One region of the Pseudoclavibacter sp. CFCC 13611 genome, then DNA from elsewhere that is predicted to be linked to it. Evidence: riboswitches for the same ligand, from Rfam matches in the RefSeq annotation. Region 1 holds a riboswitch; each other region holds the start of a gene.
What was found. Region 1 has a riboswitch for thiamine pyrophosphate ahead of F8O08_RS04865 (TenA family protein). Riboswitches for the same ligand answer to the same signal wherever they lie in the genome.
Positions count from the first base shown of each region.

Region 2: it holds a riboswitch for thiamine pyrophosphate, as region 1 does, so the genes downstream of both, F8O08_RS08220 (FAD-dependent oxidoreductase) here and F8O08_RS04865 (TenA family protein) in region 1, are expected to answer to the same signal.
Region 3: it holds a riboswitch for thiamine pyrophosphate, as region 1 does, so the genes downstream of both, thiD (bifunctional hydroxymethylpyrimidine kinase/phosphomethylpyrimidine kinase) here and F8O08_RS04865 (TenA family protein) in region 1, are expected to answer to the same signal.

Region 1 is NZ_WBKE01000002.1:115,413-120,456, reverse strand. It holds gene F8O08_RS04880 (cation:proton antiporter) at 1-332, shown strand, start outside; gene F8O08_RS04875 (FBP domain-containing protein) at 335-838, opposite strand; gene F8O08_RS04870 (hypothetical protein) at 1,044-1,496, opposite strand; TPP riboswitch at 1,564-1,675, shown strand; gene F8O08_RS04865 (TenA family protein) at 1,672-2,379, shown strand; tRNA gene F8O08_RS04860 (tRNA-Met) at 2,621-2,694, opposite strand; gene F8O08_RS04855 (sensor histidine kinase) at 3,558-4,811, shown strand; gene F8O08_RS04850 (response regulator) at 4,808-5,044, shown strand, end outside.
Region 2 is NZ_WBKE01000002.1:858,121-863,164, reverse strand. It holds gene ybaK (Cys-tRNA(Pro) deacylase) at 1-412, opposite strand, end outside; gene F8O08_RS08230 (fructose bisphosphate aldolase) at 437-1,336, opposite strand; gene thiE (thiamine phosphate synthase) at 1,397-2,035, opposite strand; TPP riboswitch at 2,148-2,281, shown strand; gene F8O08_RS08220 (FAD-dependent oxidoreductase) at 2,274-3,551, shown strand; gene thiS (sulfur carrier protein ThiS) at 3,548-3,784, shown strand; gene F8O08_RS08210 (thiazole synthase) at 3,786-4,571, shown strand; gene moeB (molybdopterin-synthase adenylyltransferase MoeB) at 4,568-5,044, shown strand, end outside.
Region 3 is NZ_WBKE01000001.1:932,238-937,281, forward strand. It holds gene moeB (molybdopterin-synthase adenylyltransferase MoeB) at 1-739, shown strand, start outside; gene thiD (bifunctional hydroxymethylpyrimidine kinase/phosphomethylpyrimidine kinase) at 773-1,636, opposite strand; TPP riboswitch at 1,627-1,722, opposite strand; gene F8O08_RS04085 (DsbA family protein) at 1,758-2,471, opposite strand; gene F8O08_RS04090 (MFS transporter) at 2,579-3,838, opposite strand; gene F8O08_RS04095 (M48 family metallopeptidase) at 4,001-4,660, shown strand; gene F8O08_RS04100 (SGNH/GDSL hydrolase family protein) at 4,696-5,044, opposite strand, start outside.

The DNA.
Region 1 (5,044 bases):
TGTTCGTCGTGCGCGGCCTGCCCGGAATGCTCACCGCCGCACGAGGCTCCTCGGCCCGGTCACGGTTTGCACTGGCTGCTTACACCGGCACCGCACTGCCGATCATCGTCGCCGCGTCCACACTGGCCGTCTCGCAGCAGATCATCGGCAGCGGTCTGGCAGCCGCGCTGATCGGCGGCGGGCTGCTCTCCGTGATCATAGGACCCGTCGTCGGCGCCACGCTGCACAAGCCCCAGGGGCAGACGGGCGCAGGCGGTCAGCGCGGAGACGCGGCGAGTGCCTCCCGAGACGAAGACCCGGGAGACACTCCGTTCGTCACCACGCTGGGCTGAGCTCAGGCGGCGCCGAGCAGAGACTCGGCGAAGCCTGCGACCCGTGTGCGCAGGTCGTCGATACGCTGCTGACGCGCGGCGAGCACGTCGTATCCCTTGTAGAACGCCGGCGGGTCGTTGCGCACGTTGTGCGAGCACTGAAAGTCGTCGCAGATCAAGGTGCCGACGGTGTCGCCACGGCGCCCCGCGGCCCCGGCGCGCTTCGCGCTCCAGAGCACGACCGGGTTCGGCAGCCGCACGTCACGGCACCAATGGCACATGGTCGGTGTGCGAGGGGCGGCCGCGGCACGCGTCAGCAGCACGCCGACCGGGTCGCCGTCGAGGCGCGGCAGCACGACATAGGCGCGTCGCGCATACTTCGGGTCGCGCCAGCCCAGGTAGTCGAGCTGCTGCCAGTCTTCTTCCGTGAGTGCGGCGAAGTCGTCGCGAAATGTGAGCTCTTTCGTCTCTCGCCGTGAGGCGTTGACGAACGAAGAGCGGATGAAGGATTCGGTGAGAGTCTGCATGAGTATGCCTTTCACGGCGCGCGGCATCGCAGAGACGCCGCTTCGCCGGGAGAAATGGTGAGTGAGTGATCAGGGTCGCTCGACCGCCGCGCCTGGCCGGATGTCAGGCACGGTGGGAGCATCCGCGCTAATCGTCGTCGGCGAGTGCTTCGCCGACGACCTCCTCGCGCTGTGCATACATCTCTCGGTAGTTCACGCGGACAGTCTACTCAGATGCTCCCGCAGCGCGACGCACCAGCGCACGCACCTGAGCATCCACCGCGTCGTTCCAGGCCGCAAGGGCGAACGAGGTCGGCCAGATCGCACCGTCGTCGAGCTGCGCGTCTTCGCTGAAGCCGAGCGTCGCATACCGAGTGTCGAACTTGGACGACGGCTGCAGGAACACGATGACTTTGCCGTCACTGGCGTACGACGGGAACCCGTACCAGGTCTTGGCTTCGAGATGCGGAGCCTCGTCGGCCACGATCACGTGCAGACGCTGCGCGATCACCGCGTCGAGCCCGTCGAGTGCTTCGATCGCCGCGACGCACGCCTCGTATTCGCGCGCCCGCTTCGCCGCGCCTTTGACGCCGCTGATCGAGCGCAGCTCTTCGGCGCGCTGACGCATCGCCGCACGCTCGCTCGCGCTGAACCCGTCGGTGTGGTCTGTGTCTGTCATGTGCGGTCTTTCTCTCGGGGTGTTCTGCCAGCGTAATCGAGGCGCCCTGCGCCTGCTGCTACGCTCGTCAGTACCACACGGGTGCCCCGGTCACGGGGCTGAGATCGGGCTGCCGACGCCTGCGACCGTCGAACCTGTCCGGGTCATGCCGGCGAAGGAAGAATGGGAGTCCCTTATGCACGCAATCACCACGCCCGATCACAACGAGACGTCTGCTGCCCGCGCGAGCGGAGCATCCGCCGGCGAACGCTTCACCGACTCGCTGCGCGACGACAATGCAGCCAACTGGCAGGCGGTCGTCGGGCACCGCTTCGTCTCGGAGCTGTTCGACGGTTCGATCGACGACTCGGTGATGTGCCGGTATCTGATTCAGGATCACCGCTTTCTCGACGGCTTTCTGGCTCTGATCGGGGCGGCTGTGGCGAGCGCCGACAGGTTGGATGCTCGACTGCGGCTCGCAGCATTCGCCGGCGACGTGGCGGGCGACGAGAGCACGTACTTTCTGCGCTGCTTCGCGAAGTTCGGGGTGAGCGAGGCCGACCGCGCGAAGATTCCGGACACGGCTGCCACTGCCGGATTCAAACGGGTCTTTCGCGATGCCGCCGACACCCGGAACTACACCATCATTCTCTCGGTGCTGCTGGTGTCGGAATGGTCGTACCTGAGCTGGGCGATGCGCGCACCCGAGCAGGCACCCGCAAGCTTCGTGCACGCAGAGTGGATCACGCTGCACGACAACCCGCCGTTCAGACAGCTGGTCGAGTTTCTGCGCAGCGAACTCGATCGTGTCGGCCCGGCTCATGCCTGCGAGGCTCGGGAGTTCTTCGGACGCACGGTGCAGCTTGAGCTCGACTTCTTCGATCAGTCGTACGAGCTGCGGTGACCTGCAGGCTGGTGGGCTCTGGTGCATGGGGGGCTGGTGAGTACCAGCCGGTGAGCGCTGGCCGGCCAGCCCCGATGAGTGTGAGCCCGCCAGACTTTGTGAATGCTGGCAGGTCGGGCCCGATGAGTGTCAGCCAGCCGGACTCTGTGAGTGCTGGCAGGTAGGGCCTCGGCCGAGAAATGCAGAAGGTCGGAAGCCCAATTGGGTTTCCGACCTTCTTCGCACCGCGTCGGCGCATCTGTTGCGGGGGCTGGATTTGAACCAACGACCTCCGGGTTATGAGCCCGGCGAGCTACCGAACTGCTCCACCCCGCGGCACAAGAGATAACAGTAGCACCGATGTGCGCCTGCGTCCACTCTGCGCCGGTTCTGCCCTGGTTCCGGTTGAGTTTCGCCGGCTCTGCATCGGTACTGGCTGGTTCTGCAACGGTGCTGGGAGGTCTGAATCAGTTCTGCCGAGTTCTGACACTCCTTCCTCTCCCCTCCCCGCTGAATCCTGACATATCAAATGCCGCCCCACGGCATCCGATCAACGAAAGTACAAAACCCGCGACCATCAGCAAACGATGCCCGCCACTTCTACACACTCATGTCTGAGCATCCACACCATTCAACGGCTTCTATGCACTCGCGGCCGCCCGCACACCCTCTCGTGCACGACACCTCCATCCCAGGCCGGCCAACTACAGCCAGTCGCCGCAAATGACGCCCCATGGCGTCCAGACATGCCAAATGGCATGACTCGATGCTTCTGCACGACAGTTCCCATGCCTCGGTCGGGAGCGAACGGCAAATCCCAAGACTGGGTACAAGAAAACAAGACGGGCGGGCAGAGGTGACAAGACAAGGACAGGTGCAGCGGCAAGGACAGGTGCGTCAGGGAAACATCCTTCTGCGGGATGACCCCGGACCAGCGGGCGCACCCTACAGTTGGGAGTGTGAGCAGACCGACAACTTCGAGCGCTGAAGCCCAGCCGACACCAGTCGTTCTGGTTGCAGCGCCCGTCGAGAATGCTCCAGCAGTGTCTTCAGAGGCAGCAGCACGAGCAGTGAGCGCAACAGCGGCAACAGCGGCAACAGCAGATGCAGTACCAGCAGGCGCAACGCCGCCGGCAGCAGCACCGCTGACAGCGACGACGGCGTTCGCCCATCGCCCGCGCCGAGGGATGGTCGGTCGCGTGCTGCACTGGTTCGCGAGCCATGTGCAGCTGGTCGACACACTGTTGGTCGCCGCACTCTCTGCGATTCTGGTTCTGCCCTTCGCCCTGGTGGGCATTGGCAGCACCTTCGACCACACGAACTGGCAGAACGACACCTGGACAGGCTTTCTCTTCTCAGTGCTCGTCACGCTGCCGCTGATCTGGCGGCGCACCCGTACCGTGCCGGCTGCGATCGCGATGGCCTCGGTCTGCGTGGTTCAGGTCGCGCTCGGCGTGCAGGTGGTGCCCGCCGACGCACTCGTGCTCATGATGGTCTATGCGCTGGCCGCCTACGCCCCACGATGGGCTTCGATCAGCGGATTCTGGCTGGCGATCGCCGGTGCCGCCGCCCTCATCGTGCGGTACCGCGCGATGCCGGTGCTGACATCGACCGATTCCGCAGAGGGAATTCAGGAACCTGCACAACCGCTGTTCCAGATCGTCCTGGCCGTCACCATCTTCTTCGGCTTCATCGCCGCATCGGTCACCGCGGCCTGGCTGCTCGGTGCGATCACCCGCAATCGCATCAGTCAGCAGCGCGAACTGCGCGAGCACGCCGAACGTCTCGAGATTCAGCAGCAGCAGGAACGCGACCTCGCCGCAGCAGACGAACGCGCCCGCATCGCCCGCGAGATGCACGACGTCGTCGCTCACTCACTCTCGGTGATGATCACCCAGGCCGACGGCGCCCGCTACGCGTCGCAGAACGACCCCGAGATCGCCCGGCGCACCCTCGAGACCATCGCCGAGACCGGCCGTTCGTCGCTGCACGAGATGCGACGCCTCTTGGGAGTGCTGCACGACGACTCCGGCGCCGAGACACGGCCGATGCCCACCATCGCCGACATCCCCGACCTCGTCGACACCGTGCAGCTGTCAGGAACCCGCGCGAAGCTCACCGTGAGCGGCGACGCCACCCGCGCCGATCGTCTCACCGCCGGCGCCCAGCTCGTGGCCTACCGGGTGGTGCAGGAGGCCCTCACCAACGTCCTCAAACACGCGGGCCCCGGACCGCAGGCGACCGTGACCCTGCACTGGGGCGAACACACGCTGCAGCTGCAGATCGACGACGACGGTCGTGGCGCTCTGAGCAGCGACGACGGAGCAGGCAACGGCCTGCGCGGCATGCGCGAACGCCTCGCACTCTATGACGGCAGTGTGCAGGCGGGCCCGCGCGCCGGCGGCGGCTTCAGCGTGCACGCGACGCTGCCCTACGAGAACGGAGCCTCATGACCACGCCCGCCTTCGATCGCGCACAGACCGGCCCGGCTGAAACGTCGCGAACCGACGCTTCGCACATCGACGTCGCGATCGTCGACGACCAGGCGCTCGTGCGCGGCGGGCTGGGCATGCTGGTCGACTCCCAGCCAGATCTCACGGTCACTGTGCAGGCAGACAACGGGTGGGATGCCGTCAAAAAGCTGCGAGAGCACCCCGCCGACGTCGTGCTGATGGACGTGCGCATG
Region 2 (5,044 bases), 740 kb from region 1:
TGGTCTCGATGGAGCGGGCGCCCTCGTCGACGAAGATGGGCAGGCGACTCTTCTGCCCGAGCGGACTGATGCCGCCGACCACATAGCCGGTGCGGCGCTGCGCCAGCTGAGGATCGGCCATGTGGCACCGCTTGACTCCCAACGCGTGCGCCATGGCCTTGAGATCGAGTCGCGCATCCAGGCTCACGACGCCCACGGCGAGATCCTGACTGCGCGATGCAGCACCGTCGATCTCGACGACCAGCGTCTTGAAGATGCGGTCGGCCGGCAGGTCGAGCTTGTCGACGGCTTCGTCACCGAAGTGTCGGTCATCGGGGTCATGCTCGAAGCCGTGCAGCTGATAGGCCACCCCGGCACGGTCGAGGGCACGGGTCGCCGGCGTGGCCGACCCGTGCCCTCTGTGCGCTGCCATCTGTGTCGATCTCTTTCGCGTGTTTCAGCCGGCGATCGACGCCTGGTAGATGCTCTCGATGGCGGCGTCGAGCGTCTGGTTGAACTCGTCGTCGCTCTGCTGCGCCGTGAGACCCTCGGTGAGGGCGCGGCTGAAGCTGGCGATGACTCCCGGATTCTTGGCCAGCAGCGCGTTGGCCTCGTCTCGGCTGTAGCCACCTGAGAGGGCGACGACGCGCACGACGCGGTCGTGGTCGACGAGAGCGGAGTAGAAGCCGGCCTCGGTGGGCAGTGAGAGCTTGAGGGTCACGTTGCGCCCCTCGGGCAGCGCATCGAGGTGCTGCAGAATCTGATCGCGCAGAATCGACTCGGAATCGGCCTTGTCTGCTGCAGTGATGTCGACCTCGGGCTCGATGATCGGCACGAGCCCGGCGTCGAGCACCTGATCGGCCAGCTCGAACTGCTGGTCGACGACGGCGATGATGCCCGACTCGTTGGCCTGTTTGATCAGCGAGCGCTCTTTCGTGCCGAAGACCTCGTTCGCGTTCGCCTTGTCGAGCTGCTGCTGCAGCGTCGGGATCGGCTTGAGCACCTGCACGCCGTCTTTGAGCTCGGCGAGCCCTTTGTCGATCTTCAGGAACGGCACGATGCCCAGCTCGTTCCAGAGATACTTCGCGCTCGGGGCCCCGTTGATCTCACGGTCGACCGTCTGCTCGAAGAGAATCGCGCCGAGCACACGCTCGCTGGTGAAAGCAGGGCTGGTGATGATGCGAGTGCGCAGCTCGTGAATGAGGTCGAACATCTCGGTCTCATTGCGGTACTGCGATTCGTCCACTCCGTAGAGACGCAGCGCCTTGGGCGTGCTGCCTCCGGACTGATCGAGCGCGGCCAGGAAGCCGGCACCGGTCGAGAACCGCTCGTACTGTGCATCGAACACTGATGACATGGTCACCGCTTTCTTTGTTTGGTCAGCAGGGTGCCGTCGTGCGACACGACGAACATTATCTCACGCTGTGGCGAGCTCGGGCAGCGCTGAGCGCAGCTCGCGAGCGGCGGCCTCGGGGTCGTCGGCCTGGGTGATCGCACGTACGACCACGATGCGGTTCGCCCCGGCGTCGAGCACCTGCTCCAGGGTCTCGGCGTTGACGCCGCCGATGGCGAACCATGGCTTGGCATCGCCACGGCTCTGCGTATGCACCTGTCGTACGGCGTCGAGGGTGACCGGGGCCCGACCCGGTTTCGTGGGAGTGCGCCAGACCGGCCCGATGCAGTAATAGTCAGGATCGCCCAGACGCGCCTGCTCGGCCTGCACTCGGGAATGCGTCGACAGGCCGACGAGCGTGCCCTCCGGCAGCAGCGAACGAGCGTCGGCGACGCTGAGGTCGCGCTGCCCGACGTGCAGGATGTCGGCGCCGGTCAGCGTGGCGACGTCGGCTCGGTCGTTGGCGGCGAAGAGTCGCCCATGTCGGCGCGCCGCAGCCGCGAGCAGCTCGAAGTACTCCAGCTCATCACCAGCGTCGAGATGCTTGTCGCGCAGCTGAATGATGTCGACGCCTCCGCGGTAGGCGGCGTCCACGAACTCGTCGAAGTCTCCGGTGCCCAGTCTGGCGTCGGTGCACAGATACAGCTGCGCCTGCTGCAGCATGCTCAGTCGCCATTCTCGGGTGCGAGGTGTGGCGTGCGGGTCGGTGGAGCGGTCAGCGTGCTGAGACTTGACGATCATGCGTCCAGTGTACGAACCGGGCGGTACAATTGCCCCACATGAGCACGGGAGCCGAGAACTCGGCTGAGAGTGCGCGCGATTCACCAGGCCGAAACAGGCCGGTGATCGTGTGCAGACCGTCGACCTGATCCGGATCATACCGGCGTAGGAAGCGAGCAGAATGAACAAGCATGTCATCGTCATCGGTGCCGGCGTCGTCGGCCTGGCGACCGCGTGGCGACTGCATCAGCGCGGTCACGCGGTGACGATCGTCGATCCGGCGCCCGCTTCGGGCGCGAGTCATGCGGCGGCCGGGATGCTCGCCGCCGTGAGTGAGTACGCCTTCGAAGAAGAGAGTCTGCTCGCGCTCTCCGTGCCGGCCGCGCGTCTCTACCCGCAGATCGTCGCCGAGCTGGACCAGGCGACGGTGGTCGGCACCGGCTACCGGTCGACGCCGACCATCGTCGCCACCGCCGACGCCGCCGATCGCGAGCTGCTGCGAAGCCTGCGCGCCCAGCAGCTCGAACTCGGGCTCGACGTGCAGGATCTCACCTCACGAGAGGCCCGTGCGCTTGAGCCGCTGCTCGGCCCGGGCATCAGCGGGGCGTTCCTGGCCCGCGACGACCACCAGATCACCCCGCGACGCCTCGCCGGGGCCTATATATCGGCCCTCGAAGTGTGCGACGACGTGCATGTGGTGCCGGAACGCGCCGTGGAGCTTCTCTGGCGAGACGAGCGGGTGATCGGCGTTCGCCTCGAACCGAGCGAACGTCGAGAAGGGCCAGTCACCCATCGCTTCGACGAACAGCCCGCGTGGCCGTCGAGCGAGGTCGTGGCCGACGTGCCGCCGGCGAGCCCGACCCCGAGCGTGTCGGCGCAACAGGTCATCGAGGCAGACGAAGTCGTGGTGGCCAACGGTTTGGAGAGCCCGAGGCTCGGCGGCCTGCCGCGAGGTCTGGTCTGGCCGATCCGCCCGGTGCACGGCGACGTGCTGCGTCTGCGCACTCCGGAGCAGCTGCGCCCGCTCACCACCCACACGATCCGCGGCCTCGTCCACGGCCGCAGCGTCTACATCGTGCCGCGCGAAGACGGAACGGTCGTGATCGGGGCGACCGAACGCGAAGACGCTCGAGACGCCGTGCTCGCAGGCAGCGTGCTGCAGCTGCTTCGCGACGCCCACGAGCTGCTGCCGGCGGTCGACGACCTCGAACTCATCGAGGCCACTGCTCGTGCCCGCCCCGGCACACCGGACAACGCGCCTCTGCTCGGCCGAGTCGCCGACGGGCTGCTCGCCAACACCGGCACCCACCGCCATGGCATCCTGCTCAGCGCTCAGAACGCCGTCGTGATCTCCGATCTCGTCGACGGCACCGCCGCAGCATCCGACTGGCAGGCGTTCGACCCCTGGCGCTTCTCGTCAGACGATCGATCCGAGACCCCCACAGGAGCATCCGCATGACACAGATCATTCTGAACGGCGAGGCCGTCGAGACCGAGGCCGACTCGGTGCTCGCCCTCGTGGCCGAACGAACCGGCACCCCGCTCGCCGCCGACGGCCGACCCGCCGACGGCTCGCGGCTCGGCGTCGCGGTGGCCGTCGACGAGACGATCGTGCCGCGCGGCCGCTGGGCGCAGACGGTGCTCACACCGCAGGCCCGCATCGAACTCGTGACCGCGAAACAAGGAGGCTGAGATGGCTGACCACGACGATGACGATCTCTTCGAGGTCGCAGGGCGATCGTACCGTTCGCGGCTGATCATGGGCACCGGCGGCGCACCCAGCCTCGACGGGCTGGAACAGGCACTGCTGGCCAGCGGCACCGAGCTGACGACGGTCGCGATGCGACGGCACACCCCTTCGGCTGGGCCGAGCCTGTTCGACATCCTGCGGCGCAACGACATCGAGGTGCTGCCCAACACGGCCGGCTGCTTCACCGCGCGTGAGGCCGTTCTCACCGCTCAGCTTGCGCGCGAGGCGCTCGAGACGAACCTGGTGAAGCTCGAGGTCATCGCCGACGACCAGACGCTGCTGCCCGACGGGCTCGAACTCGCCGACGCCACCGAGCAGCTGGTCAACGACGGGTTCGACGTCATGGTCTACACCAACGACGACCCGATTCTGGCGCGCCATCTCGAGCAGGCCGGTGCCGCGGCGATCATGCCGCTCGGGGCGCCGATCGGCACCGGGCTGGGAATTCTGAACCCGCACAACATCGCGGCGATCACCGCGAACGCCGGAGTACCCGTGGTGCTCGACGCCGGCGTGGGCACGGCCAGCGATGCGGCTCTCGCCATGGAGCTCGGGTGCGACGCGGTGCTGCTCGCCACGGCGGTGACGCGAGCGGAGCATCCGGCGGTCATGGCGCGCGCATTCCGGCACGCGGTCGTGGCTGGGCGGCTCGCCGCTCTCGGCGGGCGCATTCCGAAGAGGGCGGACGCACTGGCGTCGTCTCCTGTCGAAGGCCGGCCCGACCTGTGAGTGGCGTCGATCACATCGCATCGTTCGTCGAGAGGCTCCAGTCTCTCGACGAGCTGCCCGGGCTCACCGACGACGAGCGACGCAGGTACTCCCGCCAGCTCATTCTGCCCGGGGCAGGCGAGGCAGCGCAGCGTCGGCTGAAGGCCGCCCGTGTGCTGGTCATCGGCGCAGGCGGTCTCGGATCGCCGGTGCTGGAGTATCTGGCAGCGGCCGGCGTGGGCACGATCGGTGTCGTCGACGACGACCGGGTCGACGAGTCGAATCTGCAGCGGCAGGTCATTCACGGCGTCGACCGCATCGGCGAGCTCAAAGTGACCTCGGCGGCGCAGACGGTGGCGCGCATCAATCCGCTGGTGAACCTCGAGGCTCATGCCGTGCGGCTTGACCGAGACAATGCGCTGCGCCTGTTCGCCGAGTACGACCTCGTCGTCGACGGTGCCGACAACTTCGCCACCCGCTACCTTGTGGCAGAC
Region 3 (5,044 bases), on a different contig from region 1:
CGCCACCCGCTACCTTGTGGCAGACGCGGCAGAGATCACCGGACGACCGGTGGTCTGGGGATCGATTCTGCGCTATGAGGGACAGGTCAGTGTCTTCGGCATCGACGCGGGCTACCGCGACCTCTTTCCTGAGCCGCCAGAGCCCGGCGAGGTGCCCTCCTGCGCCGAAGGGGGAGTCTTCGGTGTGCTGCCGGGCATGATCGGAACGGTGATGGCCGGTGAGGCGATCAAGCTCATCACCGGCATCGGCGAGCCTCTGGTCAACCGTGTGCAGGTGCTGGACGCGGCAGCGGGCCGATGGCGCGAGCTGCGACTGACGGCCGACCCCGACCGGGCCAGGGTGCACGATCTCGAGGCCGACTACGTCGAGCTCTGCGGCACGCCGGGCACGGCACAGGGAACCAGTGTGACGGCTCTCGATCTGCAGTCGCTGCTGCAGCGACGAGCCGCCGGCGAGATCGACTTCGATCTCATCGATGTGCGAGAACCGGACGAGTTCGACCTCGTGCACATTCCGGGCGCGCGGCTGCTGCCGTTGGCCCGGCTGCAGCACGAGATCCGTGCCCGGGCCTTCGACGTCCCGGCCGGACGCGAGGTCATTCTGGTCTGTAAGACGGGTGCGCGCTCGACGCAGGCGCTCGAAATGCTGCGTGACTCCGGACGCACCAACGTGCGACAGGTGGTGGGCGGCACGATGGGCTGGGTGCAGACGGTCGATCCCTCGCTGCCGCGCTACTGAACCATCTCTGCGCGACTGGCTCGGCGTCGAGCGTCAGCGCAGGTCGACGAAGTGATCGACCGGGCCGTGACCCTGCCCGACGTGCAGAGCGTCGGCGCTGCGCAGCGCCCGGGTGAGCCAGGCCTTGACCGTGATCAGCGCGGTGGGCCAGTCGTCGCCTGCGGCGAGGCGAGTCGCCATGGCCGAAGAGAGCGTGCATCCGGTTCCGTGCGTGCACTCGGTGTCGACGCGCGGAGCGTCGGCTTCGAAGAGCCCGTCGGGCACGGGCGACCCCTCAGGGGCAGACCGGGCGTCGACAAGCGCGTCGTGCACGCGATCGCCGACCAAATGGCCGCCTTTGACGAGCACCACGGTATCGCAGCGTGCGCTGACGAGTCGGGCCTGAGCCACGGCATCCGCCCACGTCTGTGCCTCAGACGCGTCGGCGAGCACCGCGAGCTCAGGAACGTTGGGGGTGATCAGATCGGCACTGCGGCAGAGATCTCGCACGGCCGCCTCGGCGTCTTCGGCGAGCAGGCGGTCGCCGCTGGTGGCCACCATCACCGGGTCGAGCACCACGATCGGCGGCCGCACCTCGTCAAGCCAGGCCTTCACCGTCGTGACGGTGTCGGCGTCGGCCAGCATGCCGATCTTCACGCCGTCGATCTCCACGTCGTCAGACACAGCCTCCAGCTGCTCGCGCAGAAAAGAGACCGGCGGCAGGTGCACCGAGCGCACGCCCCGGGTGTTCTGCGCCACGAGCGCGGTGACGACCGCCATGGCGTAGCCGCCCATCGCCGAGATCGATTTCAGATCGGCCTGCACCCCGGCGCCGCCGGTGGGGTCGGTGCCTGCGATGCTGAGGATGCGCGGCACGCGGATGCTCTTCGGGCGTGATGCGGCATGGTTGACGGTCATTTGGACGATCCCTTCGCTCGTGCTGACGAGAGCAGGTTCGACGGGTCTCTTCTCAGCCCTCGTTCGGGGCACCCCGTGTCACACGCCCAGAGTATACGCCTGCGACCCCCGAGGGTCAGTCTCAGCGAGCGTCGGCGCCGACCCGCGTCTGCACCTCGTGCAGCACCTCGAGCAGGGCCTCGACCGGCTGCGCACCGGAGGCGCCGAAGCGATCGTTGAACAGGAAGAATGGCACTGATGAGATGCCGAGTTCGGCGGCGCGTCTTTCGTCGGCCTGCACCTCGCCCGTATGCGAATGCGTGCTCAGCTCGCGACTGATCGATGCGACATCGAGGCCCTGCTCACCGGCGATCTCCTCGAGCGTCTCGAGACGACCGATGTGGCGGCCCTCGCTGAAGTGGGCGTGAAACAGCGCCAGTGCGACTTCGCGTTCCCGGTGGTCGAGACGGGCCGCGTGCAGCAGCTCGTGGGCAAGACCGGTGTTCGACTGCTGCAGCACGTCGAAGTGGAAGTCGAGCCCGGCGTCGGTGGCGGCCACGGTCACTCGGTCGAGCTCGGTTTGGGCCTGAGACACCGTGATGCCCTTGATGTCGGCCAGATGCTGCGCCGCGCTGCGGGCGTCTGCGTCATCTGCATCGGGGTTGAGTTCGTAGCTGCGCAGACCGAGCAGCACACGGTTCTCAGGCCGCTCTTCGCTGAAGCGCTGCACCGCCGCGAGCAGATTGCTCAGTCCGATGTAGCTCCACGGGCAGGCGAGGTCGATCCAAGTCTCGACGCGGAGCGCAGGCGCTCCGTCTGACGACGACTGCTGAGCGGGCGCGGGGGAGTCTGGCATGTTCGGTCTCTCATCCATCTGAAAAGGGTGACTCCATGCTAGCGAGAGGTGCGTGCGCGCTCACGACGACCGGCCGGGCGGTGCGACCCCAGACGAGCCGGCGGGTGTCAGACCCGACCGCGACCGGAGAGCTCCGGAGGCAGGAACTTCGGCGTGAAGTGCCACAGCAGCCAGGCTCCGACGACGCCCAGACCGGCCATGACCGCGGCAGAGGCCGCGATCCCGGCGGCGGCGGCGAGGCCGGAGAGAATCAGCGGCGAACTCGCGCTGCCGGCGTCTGCGACCAGACGCCAGGCTCCCAGAAACGCCGCTGGGTGGTGCTCCGGCGCCAGATCCGCGCCCATGGTCATGATGATGCCGGATCCGAGGCCGTTGGCCAGAGACATCAGGCTCGCCGTGACGAGCAGCCCCCACGGCCCGTGCACCGGCAGCAGCGCGAGGTGTGTCACCGCAAGACCGAGCAGCGTCGGCAGCACGACCCAGAGCCGCCCGAAGCGATCCATGAGCTGGCCCGACACGTAGAAGAGTGCGAGGTCGAGGGCACCTGCGATGCCCATGATCAGCGCGATGGTCTCGGTGTCTGCGCCGATGTGCGTGCCCCAGAGCGGCAGAATGACCTGGCGGCTGGATCGCAGCAGCTGCACTGCGGCGATTCCCAGCCCCATGGTCGCGAGCACGCGTCGCGAGCTGACGAGGGTCTGCCACAGCGATGGGGCGGATGCCGTGGGGTCGGAGGCGTGGGCATCGTGCGGCTGGTCTGTGGCCGGCACGTCAGACGTGGATGCCCCGGTGGGAAGGCCAGCTCGCAGCAGTGCCTCAGGGTCGGGCATCAGCACCAGCAGCACGGCGACCACGACGCTGAGCGCGATGCTGGCCACGAAAGCCGACGTGCTGCCGAACCATGCGATCAGCGGGGCGACGAGCATAGGGCCGAGAAACAGTCCGCCTCTGACGGTGCCGCCGAGCACTGACATGGCACGGGCTCGATGTGAGACCGGCACGAGCTCGGTGAGCAGAGCGTGTCTGGCGAGGTTGAACGCGGCAGCGGCCATGCCGACCAGCAGTGTGCCGACCAGCAGCACGGTCACAGACGATCCCACTGCGGCAACCGCGGCTCCGGCTGCGCCGAGGGCAGCCGCAACGATCATCGTGCGCTGCTCGCCGAGACGAGCGACCATCCAGCTGCTGGGCAGATCGCCGATCACCTGACCGATCATCAGCATGCCGGCGATGAGCCCCGCGAGGGCGGTGTCGGCTCCGAGCTCGACCGCTCTGGCCGGCAGCACAGGCACCAGGCAGGCCTCAGCGGTCGCGAAGAGCAGAGCTGGAAGAAAGATCGGCACGGCATACCGACGCAGCTGATTCATCCGGCCAGTGTAGACCCGAGGAGGCTGTCGGCTCTCGGTGCGCTGAATCTCGCGTTGCTCGGGGGTCGGGGGTCAGGGGTCGGGGTCGGGATCGGTGTCGGTGTCGGCCGGTCAGGGTAGAGTCAGCGCGACCGAAAAAGACGAGCGAGGGCAGAAGGCACCATGGTGACGCAGCGCGGCGCACGCGACGAACTGCTGCAGGTCGACGACCTGGTCTGTGTGCTTCGTCGTCGCCCCGTGCGGCGAGTGAGCCTCAGAGTGGGGCGCGTGGGCGGCGCACCCCAGAGTGCTCTCGGCGCGTTCAGCTCTGTGGTGCTGACGGCTCCGGCAGGCATGCGCGAGTTCGAGCTGCGGCGTTTCGTGCGCACCAATCGCAGCTGGATCGATCGCTGTCTGGCCGAAGAGCGGCGGCGAGACATCGCGGTTCCGCAGCTCGACTGGTCTGAAGAGCAGATCGCATGGGCGAAGGCCCGACTGGCAGAGCTCGTGCCTGCGCTGATCGCATCGTGGACCCGGCGTCTCGATCTGCCGCGGCCGACGTGGACGCCGCGTCTCATGCGCACGCGCTGGGGAAGCTGCACGCCCGCAACCCGACGCATTCGCTTCAGCCTCGAACTGGCTCGCTACGATGACGCCTTTGTCGAGTACGTCGTGGTGCACGAACTCGTGCATCTGCGAGTGCACAACCACGGTGCCGAGTTCCAGGCCATGATGAGTGCCGCGCTGCCGGCGTGGCGTCGTCTGCGGGCCGCGCTCGGGCATCCGCGCGCCGACATGCTCGCACCCGGTGGCCGCGAGTGCAGGGCGCAGGAACCCGCCTGAGCGCGCGTTCGCAGGCATGGCGCGACAGATGAGGCCTACTCTGAGTCGTCTGTCGGGTGCACCGGGTGGTCGAGTTTGGCATGACGACCGTCTGCCGACGAGCGCCCGGTCAGCCGCCGCATCGCCCACGGCCAGAGATACTCTCTGGCCCATTGGACATCGGCGGAGGTGACGTGCCAGCGACCGACAGGCGGCCCGGCCACATGCTCGGGGCTGAGATCGTGTTCGACACCGAGTGTCTCGAGTACGCGAATGGCCATCAGATGGTGGCCGAGGGGCGAAAGATGCAGACGATCCGGCGCCCAACGACTGGGGTCATGGAGTGCGCGCAGCCCCCATTGGTCCACGACCAGCGCACCCCGGCGTGCGGCGCTGGCGCGCATG